DNA from 4 places in the Aliiglaciecola sp. SL4 genome. Region 2 is predicted to be linked to each of the others. Evidence: predicted binding sites of a transcription regulator. Region 2 holds the regulator's gene; each other region holds the start of a gene.
The links. The regulator FNR, encoded in region 2, switches genes on or off when oxygen is low (the NO sensors DNR and NnrR bind a similar motif). The targets are predictions, from matches to a motif close to TTGATCTAGATCAA.
Positions count from the first base shown of each region.

Region 1: the regulator FNR is predicted to act here: its motif matches at 5,055-5,068, upstream of AB6T38_RS07175 (STAS/SEC14 domain-containing protein).
Region 3: the regulator FNR is predicted to act here: its motif matches at 3,172-3,185, upstream of AB6T38_RS02530 (universal stress protein).
Region 4: the regulator FNR is predicted to act here: its motif matches at 4,643-4,656, upstream of AB6T38_RS13735 (universal stress protein).

Region 1 covers NZ_JBGOSE010000004.1:21,643-28,905, forward strand. Annotated here, with positions in the region: gene AB6T38_RS07135 (TonB-dependent receptor) at 1-816, opposite strand, end outside; gene AB6T38_RS07140 (diguanylate cyclase) at 1,192-2,103, shown strand; gene AB6T38_RS07145 (RNA-binding protein) at 2,317-2,580, shown strand; gene AB6T38_RS07150 (VOC family protein) at 2,645-3,052, shown strand; gene AB6T38_RS07155 (hypothetical protein) at 3,095-3,319, shown strand; gene AB6T38_RS07160 (DUF3565 domain-containing protein) at 3,402-3,605, shown strand; gene AB6T38_RS07165 (ZIP family metal transporter) at 3,653-4,375, shown strand; gene AB6T38_RS07170 (hypothetical protein) at 4,427-4,996, shown strand; gene AB6T38_RS07175 (STAS/SEC14 domain-containing protein) at 5,153-5,533, shown strand; gene AB6T38_RS07180 (DUF1801 domain-containing protein) at 5,600-6,019, shown strand; gene AB6T38_RS07185 (hypothetical protein) at 6,139-6,489, shown strand; gene AB6T38_RS07190 (DoxX-like family protein) at 6,480-6,875, shown strand; gene AB6T38_RS07195 (alpha/beta fold hydrolase) at 6,919-7,263, shown strand, end outside.
Region 2 covers NZ_JBGOSE010000002.1:34,739-42,001, forward strand. Annotated here, with positions in the region: gene AB6T38_RS03865 (DUF2987 domain-containing protein) at 1-523, shown strand, start outside; gene AB6T38_RS03870 (patatin-like phospholipase family protein) at 534-1,595, opposite strand; gene ttcA (tRNA 2-thiocytidine(32) synthetase TtcA) at 1,611-2,498, opposite strand; gene uspE (universal stress protein UspE) at 2,634-3,566, opposite strand; gene fnr (fumarate/nitrate reduction transcriptional regulator Fnr) at 3,680-4,417, opposite strand; gene AB6T38_RS03890 (sulfite exporter TauE/SafE family protein) at 4,443-5,108, opposite strand; gene ccoS (cbb3-type cytochrome oxidase assembly protein CcoS) at 5,105-5,290, opposite strand; gene AB6T38_RS03900 (heavy metal translocating P-type ATPase) at 5,303-7,263, opposite strand, start outside.
Region 3 covers NZ_JBGOSE010000001.1:552,624-559,886, forward strand. Annotated here, with positions in the region: gene AB6T38_RS02510 (LysR family transcriptional regulator) at 1-103, opposite strand, end outside; gene AB6T38_RS02515 (pirin family protein) at 228-1,094, shown strand; gene AB6T38_RS02520 (NADPH-dependent FMN reductase) at 1,156-1,713, shown strand; gene AB6T38_RS02525 (pirin family protein) at 1,722-2,645, shown strand; gene AB6T38_RS02530 (universal stress protein) at 3,270-4,097, shown strand; gene AB6T38_RS02535 (MBL fold metallo-hydrolase RNA specificity domain-containing protein) at 4,261-5,664, shown strand; gene AB6T38_RS02540 (ABC transporter permease) at 5,690-6,838, opposite strand; gene AB6T38_RS02545 (ATP-binding cassette domain-containing protein) at 6,835-7,263, opposite strand, start outside.
Region 4 covers NZ_JBGOSE010000009.1:98,759-106,021, reverse strand. Annotated here, with positions in the region: gene AB6T38_RS13760 (TonB-dependent receptor plug domain-containing protein) at 1-1,447, opposite strand, end outside; gene AB6T38_RS13755 (gamma-glutamylcyclotransferase) at 1,668-2,231, opposite strand; gene AB6T38_RS13750 (siderophore-interacting protein) at 2,321-3,046, opposite strand; gene AB6T38_RS13745 (DUF2798 domain-containing protein) at 3,062-3,526, opposite strand; gene AB6T38_RS13740 (MarR family winged helix-turn-helix transcriptional regulator) at 3,626-4,039, shown strand; gene AB6T38_RS13735 (universal stress protein) at 4,159-4,569, opposite strand; gene thrA (bifunctional aspartate kinase/homoserine dehydrogenase I) at 5,217-7,263, shown strand, end outside.

The sequences.
Region 1 (7,263 bases), on a different contig from region 2:
TGTCCATTCTGCGGTCACACGGGCTGAAACACGATCAGTTCCGCCCCAGTCTCCTTGGACTGCAACAGCTTGTTGCGGAGTGATAGTGCCTTCTGCGTAGGTATAGCCTGTTCCAGGGCCCGTGCCTAAGTGTTCATAGAAACCATCTGAAGACTCATATAAGCCAGCAATGCGTACTAGAAAATCATCAGAAATAGGAAGGTTAACTGCGCCTTCACCACGAAATAAACCGTAGTTGCCAACATCTAAGTCTAGGTATCCACCAAAATCTATATCAGGTCGATTGGTTAAGATGTTTACTGCACCAGCGGTGGCATTACGACCGTATAATGTGCCTTGAGGTCCCTTCAATACCTCTACTCTATCAATATCAAAATACTGGCCGTTTAATAAGCCATTTGTGCCTTGGTAGACGCCATTTACATGAATGGCGGCTGATGAAGAACCATTTGGGTTGAAGTCATCATCGCCTACTCCGCGAATGGTGATTCTCGGAGATGAGGCACCAGCATAGGTCTCACTATATATAAGCCCGGGGGTATTTAGTGCTAAGGCTTGGGCATCTGCAGTCCCATTTGCTCGAAGTTGCTTGTTGTTGAGAACATTTACAACGCCAGGGATATCTTGAATTGATTCGACCTTTTTACGGGCGGTTACGGTAACAACCTCGAGGGTTTCTTCCTCTGTATTTGTTACTTGAGCAAGTGCTTGTGAAGGAAGGAGTGTGAGTCCTGAAGCTGCCATAAAAATACCTTTTATGGCTAGGTAAATTGTTTTTTTGCGATAGTTATTCGTACGTACTGTGTGGGTAGTCATATGTGTTCCAAGATTAACGTTAATCATAAACTGCTCATCCAATTGGACGGCGGCTCATTATATTCATTTCTACGTTAACGGATATGGCTGCATACCTTTTATCCATAAATTTAATATAAAATTCATAAAGTTATACTACCTTAATGTTGGCTTATTTGGTTTTGATATAGCTGCTTTGTCTTTCCTTAGGCGCAAAACCGAACTAATCTGGATTGTTTGTTAATCTCACCACGCCACCGCTAATGGATGGCAAATTTGTTTTTAACTCACTGATCAAATTTAGTCAGTCGCACGTATAAATCGCAAACTAAATTCACACGGATTCATTAATCATTATACTAGGAGTGAAATCATTAAAAACTTTGGGAGTGGGGAATGGAAGATTCATTTGAATTCTTAAGCTTAGTTCTTGACTCGATTACTGAACATATTGTCGTAATTGATGAAGCAGGTGACATTAAATACGTCAATCGAAGTTGGTCAGCCTTTGGTAGCAATAATGAGTGTACGGTAGGACATGATTGGCGTGGCGTTAATTATTTAGACGTATGTGATAAAGCCGCTGCTGTTGGCGATGATTTTGGGGCAAATGCCGGTGATGGTATTAGAAGCGTTGTCGCGCAAAACTCCTCTCTTTTTTATTTAGAGTATCCTTGCCATAGCCCTAATGAGCCCCGCTGGTTTATGATGCGGGTATCTCCTTTTGGTCTTGCAGATGCAAACTATTTTGTTATCTCCCATCAAAATATTACGGAGCGAAAACTAGCCGAAGAAAAGGTGCTAAATCTATCTCGAATTGATGAATTAACTGGGGTTGCAAACCGTCGCCATTTTAATGAGTTTATCGAAAGTGAATGGGAGCGATGTCATCGCCATAACATGCCAATTAGTCTTGCAATGATTGATTTGGACTACTTTAAATTATTAAATGATAGCTATGGACATCAAGTTGGCGATAAGTGTTTAAAGTCCATTGGGGAAATACTGCAAAACTATGTTCATAGACCCAGTGATATTTGTGCTCGTTATGGTGGAGAAGAGTTTGCGATAGTGTATGGAGATACTAATTTACAGCAAGCCAAGGGGTTAATTAATAAGCTACTCGAACACATCCGCACCCTCAACATACTAAACGAAAACTCACCCATAGGCCCCACTTTAACGGCTAGCATTGGATTGTATTCGACTCACCCAAATGGTGATAGTAATGTCATTGAACTTATTCGTCGTACCGATGATTTACTCTATTTGGCGAAAAAAAATGGCAGAAACCAAATCTATTCCTAGGTTCATAATCAATTTAGTACCCGTAAATGAGACATATTTTATATGAGGCGATTTTTTAATGCCGATGTTGTTTTTTATAGATGTTATAATTTCTCAACTATTTGCCTAATTAGCCTAGCTGGATACAGCGTTTTGCTATTCTGCAAAGTACTAAGCTTCAACTCGATAAAGCTGAAGTGAGTCCTCAATTAACAGCGCTTTTAGGAAACCTACATGAAAATTTTAGTACGTAATTTAGATCGAACAACCAGTGAAGACGAATTAAAACGTTTGTTCGAGGAGTTTGGTAAGGTGCAATCTTGTAGTTTGGTTATTGACCAAGATAGTGGCATATCAAAAGGCTTCGGATTTGTGGAAATGCCTAAAGCTGGAGAGGCTAAAGCTGCGATCACAAACTTAAATTATAAAATGGTCGGTGGTAATAAAATACGAGTAAAACGAGCGGAAGATAAAAACCTAGATCAAACACCCGAATAATTAAACAAGTTTGATCGTTAGGTATCTGCTTAGTGATATGTAATCAACAAAATGGAATTATGGAATGAGCCAGTCGGCTAAACAACAATTAACGAGTGTGGCGTTGCTGGTGAAAAGTTATGCCGAAGCAATCGATTTTTATACGGATAAGTTAAGTTTTCAAATCGTTCAAAACATCGATATGGGTGAGGGGCAACGATTTGTAAAGGTCTCTCTCGCTAACTCCCATGGCTGTAATTTGTTATTGCTCAAAGCAGAGTCAGAACAACAACTCGCTGCTGTGGGGAATCAAGCTGGAGGCAGCGTTTTTTTGATTATTCAAACTGATGATTTTTGGCGAGACTATCAGCAGATGTTAGCCAAAGGTGTCGTCTTTGATGAGCAACCTCGGGAAGAGCCCTATGGAACTGTGGTGGTGTTTCAAGATTTGTATGGTAACAAGTTGGATTTGATTGAAGTAAAACAACCATAATTAGTTTTTGGTTTAATACCCAGTACCCAAGGATGAGTAACCATGTTTTTAATTATTAAATTGTTTTTACAACTTGCAGCATTGAAGTTGCATGACGTTGTAGATAAACCCATCCCTCCCACACTTTTGTATACTTTGTCGTTAATTTTTATTGGTCTTATTTCTACCTCATTTATTTTGCATACGCTATTTTTTAGTTTAGTGTTAGCTATGTTATCCATGCTTTACTTCTGGTTATTGTCGCATTTTCCATCAGGCACTAAATAATATGGAATTATGTTCGTAGGCAGACTGATTCTAATGCTATTTTAAGCTTTGATGAGCGATTCTTAACAGGTTGAAGGACAAAATGAAACGCGCAATTTTGGGGTATCACCAAGATGATGAAAATCATTGGGTAGCTGAACTAGACTGTGGTCATAACCAACACGTTAGACATACTCCACCTTGGACGAATCGACCATGGGTGCTAACGGTGACGGGAAGAAACGCTAAGATAGGCTTTATGCTGAATTGCAAAAAATGTGATAGAAATGAACCAAAAGATAATTAACATTTATCTATGTCTTTGTTCAATTTTTATAGTTTTGTAGGAATTAAATGTCTGAAATTTTAACCATTGTCTTGCTTACCGGTTTATCAGGAAGCTGCATACTTATAGGTGGCATTTTGGCCACTTTTGACCACATACGGCCGCTTTGGATTGAGCGAGAAGTTCGCCATTCAGTGATTGCTTTTGGTGGTGGTATTTTACTAGGCGCTGTTGCAGTAGTATTAGTACCTGAAGGTATAGCCAACATGCAAGGTTCGCTGTTTTCAATCCCCATTGTGCTGTTGGGTGGCTTTGTTTTCTTTTTCATTGAACGACGCCTAGGCTTAAAAAAGCAGGATTCACCACAACTTATGGGAATGATGCTGGATTACATACCCGAAGCTGTCGCGTTGGGCGGCCTTGTGGCCCTTGGCTCTCCTGTAGCGCCTTTGTTAGCGATTTTTATTGGTCTACAAAACCTTCCAGAGGGCTTTAATAGTTATCGTGAAATCAATAATAAAAATGGCAATAAATCGAGCAAAACCCTTTTGACTATGGCAGGGTTAATTCCCTTAGGTCCAATTGCTGGACTCGTTGGTTATATTTTCCTGTCAGATTACCAAGGGGTATTAGGTGCAATTATGCTGTTTGCTTCAGGTGGCATTTTGTACATCATATTCCAAGATATTGCTCCGCAATCACGTTTGGATAAACACTGGGCTCCACCTTTGGGGGCTGTATTTGGTTTTTGCCTTGCGCTGTTTAGTGACATGGTGGTGAGTACGAGCTAATCGCAGTTAACTCCCATTTATATGAATTATTTAACTACAAAGAAGTTGCCCATGGAAATTAAAAGAATAGTGATAAGTGTGCTGTTATTAAGTTTGTCAGCCTGCCAGACAACCGACACTAACAACACCACAAATTATGAAGCTCAAGGCAATTTGCAATCTAGCACCTCGTTGGGTTGTGTTGGCATGAATGAAGTGATTCCGTCCCACTCCCCTGCGGATTTGTTTTTGGGGTTAACCGCATGCATGGACCAAGGGGATGTTGATAACGCAAGCGATTTATATCTAGTCGCCATGAGCTATGGTTATTTTGACACCCGAAGGGTCGCAGATCGTTCGACGCATCAGGCAATAATGGTATTGAGAATGAATGCTTTTGGCGATATTGAGCAATCCGCTCTAGATTCATTTTTAGCGAGTGTTAAGCAGAAAACCTCTGATAATGCTGGTATGTGTGAGACCTTGAAACAACTAGGCCAACCACGTTACTTCCCAACCTACATGATTCAACATGGTATGGGAGCATTTACTGAGCAACCCCATAGTGCTGGTCTTATTGATAATTTTGACTCTGAGTTAGCTTGGAAAGAAGCGTTATCTGTAGTGGTAAATTGCCAGTAGTATTTATGGTTTTAAATATCAGTGATAGTGAATATGACTGCTAAATATCCCTCAATGTTTGATTTCAATCAAAAAGAGCCGTGTACTAACGTGTTGTAATCAGGTTAGTAGAATCACTCTACTTATATTTCAAACCTAATTCTTGGAGTCATAATAATGTCTTTTAAAAAACACGGTTTATCTATTGGTATTGAGCGCGTTGGTAAAACCTTTTTCTTATCTATGCAAGCAGTGGGAAAGTTAACCCATGAAGATTATGAAATCATAACCCCTTTGATCGATGGCGCTTTGGCACAAGTAAAAGAGCCTAAAGTTAATGCATTCATTGATGCAACTGAATTAGAGGGTTGGGAATTAAGAGCGGCCTGGGACGATTTTAAACTAGGCTTAAAACACAATAATGAATTTCAAAAAATTGCCATCTACGGTAACCAAAAATGGCAGCAACATGCTGCAAAACTAGGCAGTTGGTTTATCTCAGGTGAGATTAAGTTCTTTGATGATGCGCAAGCCGCAATGGAATGGTTAAGCCCCTAATTTGTTTAGTGCAATGGTTTCAATGCCTTGTATATTATGAGTATTTAACGTCAATTTAGGAAAATTATGATATTTACTCCAGGGCAACCAGTGTTGGATCTCATTGCTTGTTACCCAGCAAAACCGCGAGAAGCCTTGTTCGCTTTGCGTGAGCTTATATTGCAGGTGGCAACTCGCTGCCCTGAGGTCAAAAATCTTGAAGAGACTTTAAAGTGGGGAGAACCCAGTTACCTTTGCAAGAGTGGCAGCACATTACGAATGGACTGGAAGCCGAGGGAACCAGACTTTATTTTTATTTATGTAAACTGCCAAACTACATTAATAGAAACCTGCAAAGAGCTCTACGCCGACGAATTAGAATTCGTTGGTCGTCGCGCTATTGGGCTGCCATTAAACATGGCGTTGCCTGAAACCGTGTTATCCTACTGCATTGAACTAACTCTCAAGTACCACAAAATTAAACATTTACCACTATTAGGGTGTTAAAACCTTGGTTTTTGCGTGCTAATATTTCTGTCAGAGTAGATAGATAAGTGAGCCCGATTCAAGGTGAAAAAAACTAACAAAAAGGTATTTTTGATAGAATCCCTTGGGGGGGGTGCGCTGTGGTCGCCATTTGGATCAGCGTTATTAATTCTGGGTTTATCACTGGAATGCATATGATCAGCCGTGGTTTTGAGATTGGCTATTTGATTGTGTTTGGCGTTATTTTGAGTTCAGTTGGGGTGTGGGGCGTGTTTCAATTGCAGTTGAAATTAGTGTTTCCTGACGCCTATGAAGACAGTATCTCGTTCTACCGTTTTCATTTAATCTGCGGGGCCGTGGGCTGCGTACTCTGTACTCTATTTTTCATGGATTGGGACCCAGTTTTTGCTCTTATCTGCCCTTTACCATTGCTCATTTCTATCTATCTGTATCGCAAAAAACTGCGTTTTGAACAGCTTAAATGCTGTTAAATTTATCCCTTGTACAGCTAGCTAGATTCACCTTAGGTTTAGCTTGGATATATCACGGATTAATTCCTAAACTATTGCATGTCGACCCGATGGAAAAAGTGATCACGGTAGCGCTAGGTTTTAACGCCCAAAACAGTTTGATTTTTACTCAGATTGCTGACTTGGCTGAAGTCATTTTGGGTGTCGCCTTAATTTTGTTTTACAAAAATCTCCTACTCATTTATTTTAGCGCTCTAAATTTGGTAGCTTTGTTGGTTTTCACCATTATTTTTGTTGCACAAGTGGTTGTGGCGGCATTTAACCTGGTAACAACCAATATTCCCTTAATAGTATTGAGTGTTGTATTGCTGAAAAATGCTCAGCGTAAACAGACAAACATAACCTAAAGAAGACACGTTTTATGAACACGAAAGCAGTATGGGATAGTAAATGATTAAACGATTAGCAACATTGTTAGGGTCGCTACTTCTGCTGCTGGTGGCTATATATGCAGTGTTATTTATCCTCTTCCAACAACCTGATAGAAGTGTTGCTGAACTTGCACCTAAATGGGCTCCAGCCCCTTCGCAATTTATTGATGTTGACGGCATGCAAATTCATTTGCGGGATGAAGGCCCTAAAAATGATCCTCTGCCAATCGTTTTACTCCATGGTACCAGTGCTTCTTTGCACACCTGGGAAGGGTGGACACAAACATTAAAATCTCAGCGAAGAGTCATACGTTTTGATTTGCCAGGGTTTGGTTTAACCGGTCCTAATCCGCAAAATGATTAT
Region 2 (7,263 bases):
CGATAATGAAGAGACGCCCGCATTACAATTCGCATTTGGTTTTAAAAATGTTAGAAACGGTGGCTTGTGCCAAATTCAAAGTGCGAATATCGTCACTCAAAAAGTAACCCTTCCGGTTACCATTACCCCAGAATATCGTTTTTTATTACCGACCGAAAAAGCCTTAAAACAAGCTAAAGCTGTAGTAGAACTTGAACTGGGTGAAAATAGTAATCAGTGTGACATGTCAGTGCAATTGGAAACAAAACCCAGTTATTTGCAAACCCAATACACTCATCAAGAATTACAAGATTTGTATCAACAGTACGCTATATTTTTCGACGATATGGGAAGTTTTCTTTCATTCCTAATGCCTCCAGTTAGCGGGTTACAGTTTTATTTCGATAACATTGATAGAGACTCGATACCGGATGCATTATACGTAGATGAACATCATGTTGTAGTCAGTGAGGATTGGTTAGAGCAGGGCGCTCAGGTGAGCTTTTCTGAGGCCCCGTACAGAATTACAGCAATAACAAAGTAAACTTAAAAACTTAGTCCAGACGTAATTGATATTTAATTTGCGCTGCGACTCGTTTCACACTCTGGCGTCCCTCTTCAATTAGCTCAGCGGCACGATGGAACTCCATGATGCCGAAGTCTCTTAGTTGAGGTTCGATGAGGATATCCGGTGGATCTCCGGCTAAACGAGAACGCGTTACTCTTGCTTGAAGAATATCAAGAGAGTTCGACATTACGCCTAACATGCTAGGGGTGTTGTCGGTTAATTTCATTTTGCTAGTTGTGAACTCTGTTTCTATATTTTCTGGTTTTTCCTTATCAATTTCTAACGAAGGGGAAACTTCTTCATTTTCCAATTCGTCATTTTCATGCAAAGACATATTCTCTAAATCTTCTAAGGACTCAAGATCCTCTTCATCAATTTCGCTGTCTTTTTTAAATCTACCACTAAAAATACGTTGCATAAACGAGTGACTTTTATTGAAAAAATCATTGGTTCGCTTCTGATTATTTTCATGTTCCAACTGATATTGAGCTTGAATTTCAGGTCTAAAATCGGCACTTAAATTGACCGCAAAAACGAAATCAGCTCCAAGTTGACGGCATAAGTTTACTGGTACAGGATTTACCACAGCACCATCCACTAACCATCTTCCTTTAAAAGCAATTGGCGGAAAAAGAGCGGGTATTGCACAGGATGCTCTCACCGCTTCGGCTAATGGGCCTTGGGTAAAAGAAACCTCTTTACCACTATAGAGATCGGTGGCTACTACACCTAATGGTTTGGATAATTGTTCAAACTCTCGTTCACAAAAATTCTCTTCAAGGGCTTTAAATACTTTTATACCACTGGCAAGTCCGCCTTTACGAAAGCCAACCCCCATAAGCCCAAGTACTTGCCACTCAGATAAAGAACTAGCCCATTGTGCAAGAGGTTCTAATTTATTACTCGCATAAGCGGCACCAACGTAAGCACCTATTGAACAACCTGCCACTACATCTACTTCAATACCAAGCTCTTCTAAGGCTTGAATAATTCCGATATGCGCCCAGCCTCGAGCGGCTCCGCTTCCTAACGCTAATCCAATTTTCATCTATTGAAGTGATCCTTAACTTATATTGATAATATTTACGGTGTCATCATTACTAATGGATGGCGACGAAAAGTCTTCTTGATCAAATCCAATATCACCGTTTTCAAACGGTGTTTGTTGTGTTTCTAAAGTTTTAAAGTCGAAAAATTGATTGTCAGCAAGATGGGAAGGAACCACATTTTGCATCGCTTTAAACATACTCTCTATTCTACCCGGAAAACGCTGATTCCAATCTGTTAGCATGTTTTTAATCACCTTACGTTGCAAGTTCTCTTGAGAGCCACACAAATTGCAGGGAATAATCGGAAATTCAAGTAGTTCGGAATACTGGGTTATTTCTTTTTCAGAGCAATAGGCTAATGGTCGTATAACCATTTGTTTACCATCATCGCTGACGAGTTTTGGAGGCATAGATTTTAAGCGTCCCCCATGAAACATGTTCAGAAATAAGGTTTCGAGCATGTCATCGCGGTGATGTCCCAAAGCGATTTTTGTCGCCCCCAAACGTATTGCCGTTTTATACAGTATTCCTCTACGTAACCTTGAACAAAGGGAACAAGTGGTTTTGCCCTCTGGAATTTTATCTTTGACGATGGAATAGGTATCTTCGGTGACAATTTCATAAGGTACTTGTAAATTTTCTAAGTATCTTGGAAGTACATCCGCGGGGAAGCCAGGTTGTTTTTGATCTAAATTAACCGCAATAATTTCAAACTTTATAGGGGCAATTCTTTTTAGAAACATCAAAATATCGAGCATAGTGTAACTGTCTTTACCGCCAGACAGGCAAACCATCACTTTATCGCCATCCTCGATCATGTTGAAATCGGCGATTGCTTTACCTACATTTCGTCTTAAGCGCTTTTGAAGTTTATTGAAACTGTATTTTTTACTCTCAGACAGAGACTCGATCTTACTCATTATATTCCTAGAAAACATTGCAATCAGCGCAGATTATACCTGTCCTCATAAAGGACATAAACACTCTAATTTCAAATGTTTTAGGTAAAGTTCTGCTCTGATATTGCTAATGTATTACTAGTGCTTGAGTGGACACTCAAAACCTTCAGGTTTTATGGCTAAAACATCACAATTGAGAGAGTCGATCGTGTGTTCAGCGGTATTACCAATAAGAGCTGCGGTAATCCCTGTTCGACCTACAGTTCCAATCACTACTAACTCTGCATCTATGGTTTTAGCAACTGATGGGATCACATCTTCAGGTAAACCTTCACTTAGATGCTGGTTTTCTTGAGGTATATTGAATTGTTGTGCATGTTCAAGCATACATTTAGCATGATGCTGCTTGACTGATTCCGTATAACCAACGGGATCAAACTCTGGAATTTCTATGGCAATATTCACCGGTGTCCCAGGGTAAGAGTTAACAAGGTTGACTTTGCCTTCTAATAAATCAGCCATCATCCCTGCAGTTTTCGTAATGGTTCTATTTAAACTATGGTGCTCATCATCTTCGCTACCCACATCTACAGCCGCTAAAATGTTGCCATTGCTTGGCCAGTCATGTTCTTTGACAAGCAATACAGGCACGGGTGATTTTCTTAATATATGCCAATCGGTAGGGGTGAAAATAACCGATTTCAAGGTGTCGTGCTCGTGAGTGCCTTTTACAATTAAGTCATAACTGTGGTCAATCACCTCAAATAAGACACTTTCATAAGGACGATTATGCCAAACTACTTTGATATCTACAGAGGTTGAAGAGTTAGCTGACAAGGGCTCAACGATATTGGCTAGCCAATCAGTTTTATCATCCACCACAGCTTGGCGCATTGTTTCTCGTTCATCTACGGTTAACATAGTGGTCATTTCATACGAGAAATCGTAAATGGAAAGAAAGGCAGTAACACTTGCCCCCGTTTTTTGTGCCAGTAAGAGAGCACGTTTAAACGCTTTCTGATCATCAGTGGTCGGGTCTACAACGGCTAGTATTTTGTTAAATATGGACATTAGTTAACTCCCTTGAAAGGTTTACACTTACAACTTAAGTGTATGGGTAATTTAGCTATTTTGCCAGTTAACCGACTATTTGTTTTGACCTAAATCAACTTAACAGGAAAGGCTTATCCGCAGGCTTTATTCTGCAAAACATGTTCACCGAGTTTAGTTCTAAGGGTGGATAAATCGAGGAGCTGGATAAATTTGCCATCTACTTTTATGATATTTTCTTTTTGAAAACGGGTTAATAAACGGCTCACGGTTTCTACGGTAAGACCTAAATGGTTACCTATTTCGTTGCGCGTCATGGTTAAGTTGAACTCTGTTTCCGAAAAACCACGAGAGTGAAAGCGGTCAGATAAATTAACCAAAAAATGTGCAAGACGTTCCTCTGCGGTACGTTTATTCAATAGCATCATCATACTATGGTCTTGGTTTATTTCCGTGCTCATGATCTTAAGCACTTCTTTACGTAAAGACGGAAGTTGCTCGCTCATAGTATCAAGCTTGTCATAGGGTAACTCACACACCATAGAGGTTTCCATGGCTTGGTTGTAACTTTGGTAACTGTCTGAAAAGAGTCCGTCGAAACCAACAATATCACCAGGAAAATGAAACCCGGTTATCTGTTGTTCTCCATCAGGGGAGGTAATATAGGATTTAAATGAACCTGTTCTTACCGCAAATAAGGAGGTGAATTTCTGCCCTGGAATAGTGAGCTGATCATTTTTATGCAAAGGACGTTTACGCTCGATTATCTCATCCAAACTTTCCATTTCTGTTTGGTTCAGGGCTACGGGGATGCAAAGGTGGTTAAAACTGCAATTTTGGCAGCGAATACTGAACTTGTTCGAATCAGACATTAGATAATTCCACTTAATTCATTCGTTACCAATTATGAATCCCTTGGTAACATAAAATCAAGCCAAATAAACATAATAAAACTGCGACGCTACGTTTTACTAAGGATTGTGTTAACCAACTTCTGATTTGAGTGGCGCTAGCTCCCATTGCTAACATAATAGGCAGTGTGCCTAAACCAAAACAAAACATGGTCAACGCACCTTGTACGGCGCTGCCAGTGGAAACACTCCAGGTTAATGTTGAATATACTAATCCGCAGGGCAGCCAACCCCAAATCACACCATAGGGTACGGCATACATAGGGTGTTTAAAGGGAATAAAACGTTTTGACAACGGACTGATTTTACGCCAAAAAATAGCACCAACTTTTTCGACCTTGGTGAGCAATTTAGACCATTGACCCACATAAAGCCCCAGTAATACCATAAATACCCCACCAAACAGGGTGAGTACTTGTGGGTTGATGAAAGATTGGGTTGTGACAACTTGCCCTAAAAGTCCGGCGATAGCGCCAGCAACACTGTAGGATAAAATACGTCCTGTATTATAAGCGATTAAAAATGGCCATTGTGACTGATTTTTTGGCAAGGCAAAGGTAAATGAGGTAACAATACCGCCGCACATCCCTGCACAATGTACACTACCTGCAAGACCAATTAAAATCGCTGAGAACCAGCTGATATCGTTCATTCTTTATCAGTTTTAGGGGTTTTTTGTGGTGCTTTTTTGTCTACGTCATCATCGAATAAAATGTTGTAACCTTGACGTTCTAAATCTTCAAATTGATTTGACTTAACTGCCCAAAAAAAGATCCCGATAGCTAACAAAACGAGCAGTATAGCGATGGGGATTAATACATAAATAATACTCAATTTAGTTTCCTATTAACGGAGCAGACGAATTGAATTTGCTACTACAATGATTGAACTTAAAGACATACCGATAACGGCCATCCATGGGCTTAAGTATCCAGCCACTGCAAGAGGAAGAATAAGTGCGTTGTAACCTATAGCCCAGACCATATTCTGTTTAATCTTATGGCGTACCTTGATTGCCATACTAACAGCAAATTTTACATTACTTAATTTCGAATTTAATAAAATGATATCGGCTGAACGTTTCGCCATGTCACTCGCGTCACCTACTGCAATAGATACATCGGCAGCCGCTAATACAGGCGCGTCATTAATACCATCTCCAATCATCAACACTTTATGTCCATCAGCTTGTAAACTTTGGATGTAATTGAGTTTTTGTTGAGGAGTTTGCCTAAAATACACATTGGGAATTCCCAAGGCGTTGGCAACCGAGGTAGCACTTGTTTCGGCGTCACCACTTAACATCACTAATTGTTTGCTACTCAGGTCATTGACGAGCTGTTTAGCGTCTTTTTTGACTACATCTTTTACCGTGAATGCGGCGATTAATTGTTTGCCTAATTGCAAATACACGCGAGAGTCATCAGGGTTTACTGGCAAATTTAATTTATCATCTAAAATGCTTAAATTACCAATCTTTACAATTTGTGATTGATAGGTACCTTGCAAGCCTTTGCCAGCAATGGTGTCTACGTGATTAACCTCTAGAGGCGTTTTGGATTGAAACGCTTGGGAGATTGGATGTTTAGAATACTGCTCGATGCCAGCCGCTAAGTTGAATACAAAATTTTCGTCTGAATGATTAAATAGCTCAACTTCACTTACACTAAAGTGACCATTAGTGAGGGTACCTGTTTTATCAAAAATTACCGTATCGACATCAGGCATGACGTCAATTATATTTGCTCTTTTTACCAATAAACCATATTGGTTTAACTTTGCTATGGCGCTAGTTAATGCCGTGGGGGTTGCTAAGCTTAATGCACAAGGGCAGGTGGCGACTAAAATCGATATGGCCACCCAAAATGCCCGATCTGGTTGATAAGCTAACCAACCGAAATAACTAATCAGAGTAATTCCTAGAACAATTACAATAAAATATTTTGAGGCTACATCAGCATACACTGCAGCCTTGGGTTTATCGGCAAGGGCTAATTCTTGCAAACGTAGTATTTTATTTACTAAGGATAATTTAAGTTCATTTTCAACTTCTATTTCAAATGAGCCTGACAGACTAATGGTGCCGCCATACACATGGTCACCAATATTCTTTTTGATTTTCTCAGACTCACCCGTCAACATGGACTCATCTACGTTTCCATCGCCAGATGTTATCACCCCATCGACTGGAAACGTTTCACCAGGGCGGACTAGTATTTTTTGTCCTGGTTTAAGGTGTTTTGCTAACACCGAGTTTTGCTTGTTATCACTATCTATCTGAATGGCCGTCAGTGGAATGTATTTAAACATATTGGCAGATATGAGACTGGCTTGGTGTCGTGAACGGTGTTCTAAAAAGCGGCTGATTAGTAATAAAAAGATGAACATACAAACTGATTCAAAATAAATTTCGCCGGTATGGGTAATTGTTGCCCAAGCACTAGCCACAAAAGTACCGATAATGGCTATTGAAACGGAAAAGTCCATATTTACAGATTTCATTCGTAATGAACTAAATGCACTTTTATAAAAAGTAAAGCCAGAATATAGCACCACAGGCGTGGTTAATAGAAAACTCACCCAGTGGAGAAATTCTTTGGTTGTATCTTCTATTGAGCCAAAAATACCAAAATACAGTCCGATGGCTAACATCATGACCTGCATACTCATAAGGCCTGCTAATCCAATACGTTTTAAATAGCTTTTGGTTTCTTTTTGGTAAGAAGCTTCGTGTTCGTCCGCTTGAAAGGGAAGGGCGTGATAGCCTACTGACTCAAGTTGTGAAATGATTTCACTTAGCTTTAATT
Region 3 (7,263 bases), on a different contig from region 2:
GACTCAGTTTCGATTTGGGAATACCTAAGGCTCGTCCAGCGGGGGCAAAACCACCGTGTTCCACGGTTTTCACAAAATAGTAAAAATCATTGAGATCCTGCATCGCTTTTACCTCGCCATTCAATTCATCGTTTCATTTATAGAACTATGATACCTATTTTTGCTATCTACTCAATATTTGGTTCATATATTAAGCTAATAACCAAGTTGAAATAGAGGAGTAAATGATGAAAAAGGTTGAAAACGTGTTTTCTGCGCCAGAGCTACATTGGGTCGGCGATGGCTTTCCTGCCAAAACCTTGTTCTCGTATCAAGGAATGGGCAAAAGGGTGAGTCCCTTTTTGTTACTTGATCACGCAGGGCCAATGTCATTTTCGCCATCAGAGCATATTCGTGGTGTTGGAGAGCATCCTCATCGAGGTTTTGAAACTGTCACTATCGTTTACCACGGTGAAGTAGCACATAGAGATTCCACAGGTGAGCAAGGTGTAATCGGCCCCGGTGATGTTCAGTGGATGACGGCAGCCAAGGGAATTTTACACGAGGAGTTTCATACAAACGACTTTGCCAAATCCGGTGGCAAGTTAGAGATGATGCAATTATGGGTCAATCTACCTAAGCGCGACAAGATGAATACGCCTAAGTATCAGGAAATTACTGAGGCACAAATTCCGTCTGTCATCTTGCCCGATGACAAAGGGGCATTACGGATCATTGCTGGTGAACTTGACGGTCTGAAAGGACCTGCTTCAACTCACAGCCCTATTTTGGTGGCTGATGGTGAGATTGAGGCAACTGCTCGTTACACCTTGCCAATTGCAGATGGATGGTCGGCATTGGTGATTGTTCGTGAAGGCAAAGTAAAGGTCAATGGGCAGGTGGTATCGAAAGAGCGAACGATAATTTTATCCCAATCCGGTGAGGGACTTGAAGTAGAAGCCATTGATGATAGCAAATTGCTTGTCTTGGCAGGTAAACCAATTGATGAACCTATCGTTGGCTACGGTCCATTTGTAATGAACAGTGATGCCGAGATAAAACAAGCTTTTACTGACTTCCAAACTGGAAAATTCGGTAACTTAGCGCGCATTTAGAATCCTCTAAATGCGTTCTGATCTTTTTTAAACAGTTAATTTAAATTGCAGAGGAATGAAAATGACAACTACAACACATATTGTGGCTTTCTCGGGAAGCTTAAGAGAATCATCTTATAATACGGCTGCCGTTAAGGCAGCATCAGAGCTGTTGCCAGAAAATACCACCCTAGAGCTATTGGATATCAGCGTTCTCCCCCTTTACAACCAAGAATTGGATGGTGAGCAGACTCCAAAAGCCGTGCTGGATCTTGCCCAAAAAGTGGCGAATGCCGATGCTATTTTATTTGCTACCCCTGAATACAATTATTCCGTTCCTGGGGTATTAAAAAATGCCATCGATTGGCTTTCCAGACAACAACCTCAACCATTTGCGGGTAAACCTGCAGCCTTAATGAGTGCTAGTATGGGTATATTGGGCGGGGCTAGAGCACAATATCACTTGCGACAAATTATGATTTATTTGGATGTGCATATAATCAATAAACCCGAAGTGATGATAGCGTCGGTGCACGATAAGTTTGATGAAAACGGCAAGCTAACCGATCAATCCACTCGTGATTTTATTGGGAAATTGATGTCAGCATTAGTTTCCTGGCGTGTTCAATTAAAATCTTAGGAGTGAATATGAGTAATCAAAGTCAAGTGGTAGAAATGCCCTGTGAGTTGGTATCCGGTTGCGGTGCTATTGTGCAGCTAATCCATCCTAAGGAAAAAGATCTTGGCGGTTTTTCTGTTCGTCGAACCTTACCTAATCAACAGGTAAAAAGCATTGGTCCTTTTATTTTCTTTGATCATATGGGGCCAGCATCTTTCTCTCCAGGACAAGGCATTGATGTTAGGCCACATCCGCACATTAATATTGCCACCGTTACCTATTTATTTGATGGTGAAATTTTACATAGAGATTCAATTGGCAGTGAACAGCGCATTCGTCCAGGAGATTTAAATCTTATGGTAACTGGCTCCGGCATGGTTCACTCTGAGCGCGAATCTGCAGATGTGAAAAATCGGCCTCATTCGGTTCATGGTCTACAACTTTGGTTAGCCTTACCTGAAAAAGATGAAGAGACAGCACCTTCGTTTCATCATTATTCGGCAAATACCTTACCTCAGTTGGAAATTAACGGTGTGGCAATCCGCGTAATGATAGGCTCTGCTTATGGTGTAACGTCACCGGTGAAAACTTTTAGCCCAACCCTTTATATTGAAGCGCAAATAAAAGCAGGGCAGTCGTTGGAATTATCTAATGCGGCCCAAAGAGGACTGTATGTGGTTTCGGGTGATGTTAAGTTGAAAGATACCCCAGTGACTCAGCATACAATGGTGGTGTTAGATTCAGCAGAAAATGTCGTGGTGAAAGCAACACAAGATAGTCAGATCGCATTAATTGGCGGCGAGCACCTAGGTGAACGCTATGTTGATTGGAACTTTGTTTCCAGCAAAAAAGAGCGAATTGAGCTTGCCAAACAACAATGGATTGATAAAAAGTTTCCTAACATACCCAATGACTCAACAGAGTTTATACCTTACCCATTGTTGGGGAGTTAACGCTAGTTCATTTGTTTAGCCACCCCTGTAGGCGGTGGCTTTAGCCCCGCGTTGGCGGTGTTTGATGTTCGTGGCTTAAGTACCCATGGCCTAAAGGCCATGCTACAGGTTGTCTTTATTTATTTTGCCATCCTGTAGACGGTGGCTTTAGCCCCGTGCTTGTGGTGTTTGATGTTCGTGGCTTAAGTACCCATGGCCTAAAGGCCATGCTACGGGTTGTTTTTATCTATTTTGTCATCCTGTAGGCGGTGGCTTTAGTCCCGCGTTGGCGGTGTTTGATGTTCGTGGCTTAAATACCCGTGGCCTAAAGGCCATGCTACAAAAAAACTTTATCACTACATAATTCCCCTACATTTGCAGGTTAAGCTTCTGAGAATTGGTTTTTACCTTTCGTTTTACAGGCTAGCTTGGCAGCTTTAAAAAACTAACGCTTCTTAAAAAATCTTGTGCCTTTTACTTAACTTACTTGCTTCTCTTGGTATAGCGAATCCCTTGTAAATAATTCGGTACTTTATCTCGCTAGATATTGATGTGGATCAGTCAATTTAAGCAGATTTAAACTATGCTTAAGGTGCAATTGAATTCCCAATCTAAGATGAGTCTAATATAAATTAAGGAAGGATGATGAAACATATTTTAGTTGTTGCCGAGAGGAAAGAAAGTGTTAAGCCGATGCTAAAAAAGGCATTAAAGTTTGCGCCTTCCAGTATTACGGTGCTGTATATAGCTAATGATTTACTTGATTCTAACGTTGAGGGACTGACTACCTTAATTAACAGTGAAGTGGCAGATGCATGCAAAATAACAATTCTAATGGAGACAGTTACATCCGCAGCAGAGCGCGAAGAGTTACTGTTTAAAACTCTCAGCCATGACGAATTCGATACCACATTCATTCACCGTCCTCAATTGGGACGGGAAGAATTGGACTTTTCACTGATCAAAGCGGCACTAAAAGGCCCGATTAAATCCAGTGTCTTGTTATGTGGTGATAATCGCTGGCGCGGTCAGTTTAAGTTGCTAGGCACTGTTGATATTTTCACTAGAACCGATGCCCAAAAAGAATTAAACGACAAAGTCCTGAATACCTCTGCACATATCGCCAAGCAGTTGTCAGCGGATGTTTCTGTTTTAGGGGTGATCCCCATTCCGCGTATAAAACAAGAATTTGATATAACTGAGCCCGGTGAGGTGATGGTTAAAAAAGGTAAGTTATCCAAAGATAAACTTGAAAAAATTGTAGAAGATACAGGTGTGTTTACTGACTATACAGTGAAAATTGAGGCCGGCTCTGCCTATGCTTTGATCCCTTCGGTCGCCAGCAAAATGAAAGCGAACTTGGTCGTCATTGGTAACGTTGGTCGCAAGGGAATCAAAGGAATGTTAATCGGCAATACGGCTGAAAAAATCCTCAACCGGCTGACGGTTGATGTGCTTATTGTTAGGCAGTAGCGCTTAGTCAATCCTATGCAATATTCAAAGCTCAGTTGACACTAGTCGCTAGTTTTAACGGCTTTTACACGGGTTCACGGATACTATTTTAGACTAACTAACGCCGAGTACCTGCAAATTCTGAGTTGCCTAGGCCAATATCAGATTACATTTGGAGAGAACCATGGCTAAATTGACGTTTTACGGTGCTATTGAAGGCGTAACGGGCTCTATGTATTTACTGCAAACCGAGAATAGCAAGATTTTGCTAGATTGTGGTTTGTTTCAAGGCCGAAGAGTGGAGGAAGAGGCAAACTTAAAGCCGTTACCCTTTGATGTCAGCCAACTAGATGGTGTTGTGCTTTCCCACGCCCATTTGGATCACTCTGGTCGTTTACCCTTATTAATTTCTCAGGGCTTAACGTGTCCAATCTATATGACCTCGGCTACAAAAGAGTTAATAGAGGTGTTGCTTAAGGACGCCGCATCTTTGCAACAGCGAGATGTTGAATGGGAAAACAAACGTCGTCGCCGCGCCGGTAAAGAAGAGCTTGAACCCCTGTATAACCTGCAAGATGTGGAAACAACATTAGACGACTGTATTGGTATCAAATATCACCAAAAACGTGAAATTACAGAAGATGTATCTATTCATTTTCTTGATGCTGGTCATATCCTTGGATCTGCCATTGTAGAGGTGCTGATAGATGAGCAGGGCGGGGCTAAAAAGTTAGTGTTTTCTGGTGATCTTGGCAATTCACAAGCGGCATTGTTAAACGATCCTGAGTTGGTTAAAGAGGCAGATGTATTGCTGCTTGAATCCACTTATGGTGATCGCGAGCATCGCTCTATGGAAGCGACATTGCAGGAGTTTGAAGATGTTATAACCGAGGCTTCTGAAAACGGTGGCAATATTTTAATTCCCTCCTTTGCGGTTGGTAGAACCCAAGAGATAATTTTTCGACTCGGTGAGTTATATCAAAAAGGTAAATTAAAACAACAAGCTGTTTTTCTAGATAGCCCCATGGCGATTGCGGTTACGGAAATTTATCATCGCTACCAAAATGTGTTTAATGAAGATGACCGTGCAGCAATGGGCGGACAAAACAATCAACAAAGTCTTCATAAATTTTTACCGGTATTGCGATATTCAAGTAGTACTGAGGAGTCTATGGCGCTGAATCAAATCGACAGAGGAGCTATTTTTATTGCCGGTAGTGGGATGTGTAATGGCGGCAGAATACGCCATCATTTAAAACACAATTTATGGCGTAAACAGTCTCATGTGATTTTTGTTGGTTTTCAAGCAATTGGCACGCCCGGAAGAGCATTAGTGGACGGCGCAAAAACTTATAAAATTGCTGGGGAAACTATCGCAGTTAAAGCGCAAATCCATACCATGGGAGGGTTTTCCGCTCACGCTAGCCAGGCTCAGTTAATTCAATGGGCTGCAGGCTTCACCACTAAAAAACCACAACTGTTCTTGGTTCATGGTGAAGAAAAAGCCAAACTGACTTTACAAGAAGCGTTTAAAAAAGTGGGTTGGCAGGCAACCATTCCAACACTTAATCAGACGATTCAATTTTAATTTTATAGCCGAATTATAAATAAGATTAGTCTAAGTTTTTCTTAAATCGCAAGGAAGCGACTACCAATCCCAATACGGTGAAAAGCAATAACCAATAGACATCAAAGGTCATGTCAGTAAATTCCACATCTTTGAGAATAACGCCTCGTATCAAGCGCATAAAATGTGTAGCGGGTAAGGCCTCGGCAATGTATTGGGCGGTTAACGGCATACCTTCATAGGGAAACATAAACCCTGAAAGCAGTATAGAGGGTAACAAAATAAAGATGGTCATTTGCATTGACTGTAATTGATTGGTGGCAATGGTTGAGATCACTAGCCCCAACACTAAACTTGCCGCAATAAACAACAGTGTCACACCAAATAAGGGCAGCAGTCCGCCATTCACTGGTACATTAAACACATAATAACCCAAGCCTAAAATAATAATCACTTGGAGTAACCCAATGAATATATAGGGAATGATCTTGCCTACCATTAATTCTATGGGTTTAATTGGCGTGGTAATTAGCATTTCCATGTTGCCATGTTCACTCTCTCTGACAATAGCTGCAGAGGTAAACATAATCATGGTCATGGTGAGAATGATGCCCAGCAAACCTGGCACTATATTTACTGCAGTCCGTTGTTCGGGATTATAAAATAGTGTCACTTCAAAGGTTGGTGTTGAGCGATTGGCAGGTTGGCGCAGCAACTCAACCAAGGGCATTGAACGTAAACTTTTAATGGAGCTTGCAATCATGGTGTCTGAACCATCAACTACCCACTGTGCAACAGGACGACTGGTTTGTTCATCACTGGCAGCAGGTAAGCCCAAACCGACACTCGAACTGCGGGACAAGCGTTGACTTAGATCGTGGGGAATAAATAAAATCGCCCGCACATCTGTGCGTTCCATGGCTTTTTGAGCACTATCAATATCATTGTATTGCTCAGTGAATTTAACTACTTGGGTGGCGGTAACCGTTTGTACTAGGACTCTACTTAGGGCTGTTTGGCTATGATCAACCAGTGCCACAGGAATATGTCTAACATTAGTATTGATGGCGTAACCAAATAAAATTAATTGCACCAATGGGATCATAATCACCATGCCAAAGGTCATTCTGTCACGTTTTAATTGGGTTAGTTCTTTAAAAAAGATTGCTTGGATGCGATACAAAGCGGTGATCATTGTCGTCCGCCTCCGGTACAGGTAATAAACACATCCTCTAAACTTGGTCTTACTAGGTTGAGTTTGTCGTTAGCAAGTTGTGAATGGTGTTGCAGGTAGGCTAATGGATCTGGCTGGGAATCTTTGACTAATACTCGTAATCTAGCACCTAATTGCGCAGCGGTAATTATATTGGGAAGGGTAATAATTTGTTGTTTTAATTGCCGTATCCCCTGAGCTTCTATTTCGACCACTTTTGCCGCCATGTTTTTCATTAATTCTTCAGGGCTGCCGTCTGCTCGTTTTAAGCCATTTTCTAAAATAGCCAGTTTATGGCAACGCTCCGCTTCGTCCATATAATGAGTGGAGACCAAGATACTGGTACCTTGTTCACACAAATCGAATAATTGCTCCCAAAACTCACGTCGATTTTCAGGGTCAACGGC
Region 4 (7,263 bases), on a different contig from region 2:
CTCCCACATAGCCGTTACCATCGCCAAACCAGCCAATCATGGTCATAGCCATATTACCGCGGCCCCAACTATATCGTTCGTATAAGTTTGGTGCGCGGTTTTTGCGTGCGATACCCAGTTCTAAAGTTTGCTGGCTATTGAGGGGAATAGATGCAAGCAAGGATATGTCCACTAATGTATCTGAACGATCTCGTTCTGCTGCATTGAATGTCAGGCTGGCGGCATAGTCCTCATTCGGCATGCCCATCATCGACATAGAATTGTATGACTGCACTTCACCGGTATCGGTTGACACATTTTCAACCCGCACGCCTGCTGAGATTGTCCATTGGTTGGCTAACTGGGAAATGCTTTCTGCATAGATAGCCAAGCGGTCGCGCTCACCATCATGTATATTGTAGTAATCATTTGGTCCCATCATTGCAGAATCTGCGACGGCCGGCCACCAATCTTCAAGTCGATAAGCAAACCATTCTGCACCCAATAACCAAGTTTGGTTATCGGAGGTAGGGAGACGCCAGCGTAATTTCGCACTGTAGTCATCAGATTCAGTATTCATCGGCATCATGCCAGTTTTTTCTGGTGTAAAAAAGCCCATGCGATGTTCAACTTGGTGCCAATTGAATTGTGCCTGGAAATCGCCATTTTGTAACTCACGCAAATATTGTGTGGTTAGCCCATAACTTTGGTTGTAAGTCATATCCATGTATTGATTTGCAAAGCCCTGAAAAGGGATATATTGATGGGTTAGTTTAACTGCCAGTTGCTGTTGCTGATCTTTAAATGCGGCAGTTAGGGCATGGTTTTGTGCACGGTAAAGCGTATCGCGCACTTGCTCACCATTGCCATCATCATAACTTGATGCATCTTCATAGGCACCTTGATAATCCAGACTGATTGAATCACTTGACAAGTGTACGCCTAAACCAATTAGCATGGCGTCGTTAACACTGCGGTACTCCGCCGAAGCATAGCCTGATTGCCAGCCTATATTTTCACTGTCGCTATACTGAGGGTTTATGGTGTTCACTTCTATTACACCGGCAATATTGTCTCCTGCCGAACTTACCGGTGAAATGCCGGCAATTACTGAAATTGTCTTAATTTGATTGGCAGAAATATAGGATAGCGGTGGATTCATATGATTTGCACAGGCAGCGGTAACATCGGCACCATCTACCAACACCTTAACGCGATCCCCCATCATACCGTTAAGTACTGGTAAGCTGGACATCCCACCGGCTGCCGAAAAACTCACACCTTGTTGTTCTAGTAGCGCTTCTGGCGAACCCAAAAGCACTTTATCTTGGGGTTTATAGCCTATAACTTCTACGACTTCGGTTTCATCATTTGCATATACAGGGGAATTTAAAAAACATGTGCAGATGACTAAGGCAATAGGGGAAAGTTTCTGGAAATTGTTTAGATTACTGGTTGTTACTGACACTAATTTGAACCTTTTGAGTATAAAATAGTAGCAGTATAGCGGGGCAGTTCGCTCTCGAGAATGCGACATATTGTCGCACCTTTGTGTAATTCGAGCACCCCTGTAGCTCGGGATTTAATCTGAGCTACAGGTTCTGTGACTGTAGTGAGATAAGCGAATAGGTCTGTAGGCTGGACTTTAGTCCAGTGAAATGGTGAATTATCCCGGTGATAGCCAACAATCAATCCATGGCAACAAGTGTTTTTTCAATTTCAAACACATGTTCGTCCACTTCGTCTTGCTCTCTTAATGCTGCCGCGAGTTCATACACATAATCACGATTCAATCCACTTGGTCCAGATGAGTTGAAGATTTGCGTTGCAATGTCTTTTATACTTGCCTCCCCTAAGTAAGCTGCATTGTCTGGACTGGCGAGGTATATCAAACCTTTAACCGTTCGATTATCTGATAGATGGATAGGAATTTCATGGCGCAGGTAACCATTTTTCTCACGGTGATCTAAGTGCTCGAAAACCTCATGATTGACTTTAAATGCTCGACCAAAACACCTTTCACCAGAAGAAGGAGTTAAGGTTAGCACTCTTCCTGGGTATTCTGGTGTGCCTCGGTGATCATGACTGCCTTGCCAAAAACGCCGTGAAAATCCAGTAATATAAGCATATTCACTGGCAATAAACTCGAAGTCTACCTTATATATAAGGGAGCCATAACCGAACAGCCATATTTCATCATAGTCGGTTAAATTCTGGCGTGATTTATTGATTGCTTGGGTATCGAAAGCCATTTAAAAAGTACTTTCCTGTTATTCTGATTTGGATGTTAGCTGACACTTTACACCAGTTTTATGATTCACCGTACCCAATGTCTAGCGCATTACTTTTTCTGATTCCAGTAGGCGCTAGCGTACAGCTTTTGTTTGTCATATTGGCAATGTGCATTTAAATACGATTTGAATTGTCTGACTATGCCAGCTTCGGCAGCAATAAAAATAGCGGCGTTTCGCAGATCTGTCGGTTGTGACGACAGCGCTAATAAGAAGTCTTTAGTTAACTTATTAGGAGTGATTTGCCAGTTAATGCTAATACCGTCAGGGCCATGTAACACTTGTTTATCTGATTGTTCAGGCACTTGAGTCCAAGCAGAGCCTTGGGCATTTGAGGGCAATTTTTTCAATGTGCCGGCGATGGCGGGTAGGGCGGTTATATCACCGAAAAAAAGATGCCTAGGAGCATTTAAGTCAGCATGCTTAGTCTCTCCTGGTCCAGCAATCCCTAAAAAATCACCAGGTATTGCTGAGGCGGCCCAATTGCAGGCTAGCCCTTGGTGGTCATGTACAGCAAAATCTATAGTCAGTTGATTATTCCGTTTATCAAATTCCCGCACAGTGTATGAATGCATCCATTTTTTGAATCCAATATACATACCTAGTTTAGGCAATTTCTCAGTAGAGTTAGGATTTGGAAAAATAGCTTTCACGTGAGCACTTTTTTTATCATTAGGGAAGTCTTTAAGTTCCTCACCACTTAAAATTATCCGTCTCATGTGCGGAGATAAGTCAATAACTGAATGTACCGTCGTCCTGCGCATTCTAGGTTCCATAATTTTCTCCTCTTATTAAAGGTTATTGGTTGTTGGTTGAGCTAAAAATCGTTGCAGTTTGGGGCGGATCACAAACACCATTAAACATGAGAATCCTAATCCTATGGGCAAGGCATACAAAAAACTGCTGAACATTAAACGGCTATATTGTGCAAAGGTGACATATTCGTGATTGACCACAGTAGTTACTATTGCCATTACAGATTCCATGACTACCGCCATAAAAACACCATGGAGCAGCTTTTGCTGTATATTTGTGAGGGTTGAAAAAAGCAATTCGACCAATTTGTTCATGACAATAAAGATTAAACCACTAGTTGGCAGCATCACCACTAAGGCAAATATATAGGAGTTGAGCCAGCTGTTTAAAAAACTTTGTGTTGGCTGCAAATTTGCGTATGTCATAATAGCTGTAATTGCAGCAACTAAAGTGCTGAGAATTGTGAATATCACCAGCACATTTTTTAACTTAAGTTGCATTTTAGTATCCAATTAAATAAAGTTGATAAAGTCTACCATATTGATGTTGGTTGATAATATCAATTAATTTGCTGGTGGGTTTCTAGATGTGGAGAAATAATGGAATTAAATGAAGCGTTGTTTAGCCTTTTTCATACTGTACGCAATAAGATTATTGAGCAGGTTAAACAATTAGATTCAGACTTATCACCTATGCATTTAAAGTCATTAAAGGTGATCTCTAAGATTGAAAATTGCACGGGACAGAAACTGGCTACTTTTATGGCACGGGATAAAGCTCAAATTAATCGTTTGATTAAAGAGCTCGTCAATCAAGAGTTAGTCATTAAAACCAGTAATAAAAACGATGGCCGTAGTCAAATTTTGTCGTTATCTGGCAAGGGAACACAATATCTCGACAAATTTAACAAAATTGAAAAACAAGTTTTCAACACTATGCTCAAAGATATTGAACCGCAAAAGGTAGAACTCTTTATTCAACTGGCAAACGAGTTCAAAGGTAATTTGCACTAAATAACGTCAGATTTGAGTTTCGGGAAAAACTTAAACCCAGTTTGGTTGAATAGAAAGTTAGGGGCCGAAGAGACATTTCAACGTATCTGACCCCTTTGATTTTTTTATTTTTTCAATGTTTATTTGCTAGACTTTGCAATTCTTACTAATGAAACATCACAGTCTGCATAGTTTGCTACGCCATTCGCGGTAGAACCGATTAATGCCTGAATGCCTTTTTTAGAGTGTGTGCCTAGCATTATCAAGTCAGCTTTTCGTTTAATCCCTTCATTGCATATTAGCTCATAAGGTTTACCAACCTTAATGATTCGGTTCTTTTTAGGGACATTGAAGCCTGCGCACAATTCTTCAATTTTAGGAGATATCTTGTCTTTCAGTTCTTTTTGATAATCCTTAGGCAGTAACTTGTAGGGTAAAACATGCATAACAATTAACTTACTGCCATACAACTCTGCCATTTCAGCAGCTTTAGCGAGAACTTGTTTCCCTTCTGTAGACGCCTCAATTGCACACAGGATTGTTTTATACATAATTGCTCCTTAATCATTATCAATCTGAAGTTTTTATCAATTCTTATACTACCCATAAAATAGTGGCAAATATATGATTCACATCAATATTAGCTGAAATTTACCACCCCTAACCGGCTTCAGACAGCATGGGGAATAGAGTGAAGTCTTATTTTCAGATTCTAAACTCCTCAATAATAGATTAATCTGTTTGCTCGGACCCAGTCATTCGTTAACGAAGGATTCATTACAAAGTAAATTGCAGTAAAGGTTGAAAATTTACTCGTGTGAAGATGTGAAATACCTATTCAATCCATTAAATTCTACCTTAGAGTTATTAGAACAGCATAAATGATCATAAATCGCCAACAAATCACCCTTTGATGGTTGACATATAGACGTCTATACGGCAAATTGAAGCCCATGAAAATAATAATAAGCACCATCGGCATGATTATGATTACCACCTCAAACGAGTTGGTCGCTGGCTAGTGCTTAAAGAAATTTAAAAAAGCCCGCGACTCAAGCGGGCTTTTTGTTATTTACAGTAAAATTATTTGCCTACTTTATTTGGCTACACAACAAATAGTTGGCTTTAGAGTTGGGTTAAATTGCGAAATTAGAATGCGAATCTCAAGCAGCGGAACAGAAGTAAACAGGAGCAATAAATGAAGGTGTTGAAATTTGGTGGATCTTCAATGGCCGATGCTAAACGTTATTTGTCGGTTAAAGACATCAGTTTAGCTAGCCATGAAGAAAATGGTGCAGCAGTGGTTTTATCAGCTCCAAAGGGAGTGACAAATGCATTGTCGTTGTTATGTGAACAAGCGAGTGCGGGAAATGACTTTGGCGAATTGTATGCAAAATTAGACATGACGTTAAATGGTATTACTAGCGACCTAGCTGAGCAATTGCCTGCTTTCCGCAAAGCCCGTTTAAGTAGCTTTATAGATACAATTTTAGTTGAATTGAAGCAGCATTTAAATGGCATTCAGTTACTGCGTTGTGCTCCCGACCAAATTACCGCCAAAATTTTAAGTATGGGCGAATATGTCAGCGTCAATATTTTCAGTGAAATACTGAGCGCACTAGGCCAAAAAAATCACATTATTGATCCGGTTAATTATATCGTTGCCGAGGGTGAATACTTAGATAGCATTGCCGATGTTGCAGTGAGCAAAGCACGCTTTTCGGAGTTTGTTTACGATGAATCTGAAATATTAATTATGCCGGGTTTTGTTGCAGTAAACGCCGAAGGCGAGAAAGTGACCCTCGGACGTAACGGTTCCGACTATTCCGCGGCCATTCTTGCTGCGTGTTTAGACGCAGAATGTTGTGAGATTTGGACGGATGTGGATGGAGTTTACAATGCTGATCCTAACCAAGTGGATGGCGCAGTACTTCTCGACAAGCTCACTTATCAAGAAGCCATGGAGCTGTCTTACTTCGGTGCGAAAGTGTTGCATCCTAAAACTATTGGTCCTATCGCTCAACACCATATTCCCTGTTTGATTCGTAATACCTTAAATCCTGCTGCTCCTGGAACTTTAATTGGTAAAGAATCGAGTGATATTTGGACCAGCGTTAAAGGCATCTCTCATCTTGATGACATGACTATGTTTAATGTTGCCGGCCCTGGTATGAAAGGTATGGTAGGCATGGCGAGTCGTGTGTTTGAAGTGATGTCTAACGCGAATATCTCCATTAGCTTAATTACTCAGTCTTCTTCTGAATATAGCATTAGTTTCTGTATCCACAGCAAAGACGCCGAAAAAGCACAGAATCTGTTAGAAGATGCGTTTGCCCTTGAGCTTGCCAATAACCTATTGGATCCCATTGAAGTACGCCATGAATTGGCCATTGTAACTCTTGTGGGTGATGGTATGCGTCATTCTAAGGGCTTGGCTGCGAAGTTCTTTAGCTCTTTGGCGCAAGCTAGAGTGAATAACGTTGCGATTGCGCAAGGGTCATCTGAGCGTTCAATTTCCACAGTTATTGAGAGTAACCGTGCAAAAGAGGCAGTGAAGGTTGTGCATCAGAATTTTTTCTCGAATACCCACTCCATTGATATTTTCCTCGTGGGGTGCGGCAACGTAGGAAAAGAGTTACTGGAACAAATGGCTCGTCAACAACAACCGTTATTCGAGCGTGGTATTAGTTTAAAAGTATACGGAGTTGCCAATAGTCGTAAGTTATTATTACAAACTGGTGGTATTGACCTGCAAAGTGAATGGCAAGCAGATCTAGATAACTCAGAGAAAACTCTTTCGGTAGAGAATTTGAGCGAATTTGTTAAGCAAAACAGCCTAATTAACCCGGTCGTTGTTGACTGTACGAGTAATGAAGACATTGCTGGCCAATATGCTGATTTTATGTCTGCCGGTTTCCATGTAGTAACGCCAAACAAAAAAGCCAATACCCGCGAAATTGCTTATTACAAAAAACTGCGTTCCATGGCACAGCAAACCAACCGTCAGTTTTTATATGAAACCACTGTAGGTGCTGGACTGCCAGTCATCGATAATTTACAAAAATTGATTTACGCAGGTGATGAATTAAAACGTTTCGAAGGTATTTTATCGGGTTCCTTATCATTCGTATTCGGTAAGTTAGATGAAGGCCATAGTTTGTCAGAGGCCACTCAAATCGCTAAACAGAATGGTTTTACAGAGCCTGATCCGCGGGATGATTTGTCGGGTATGGATGTGGCTAGAA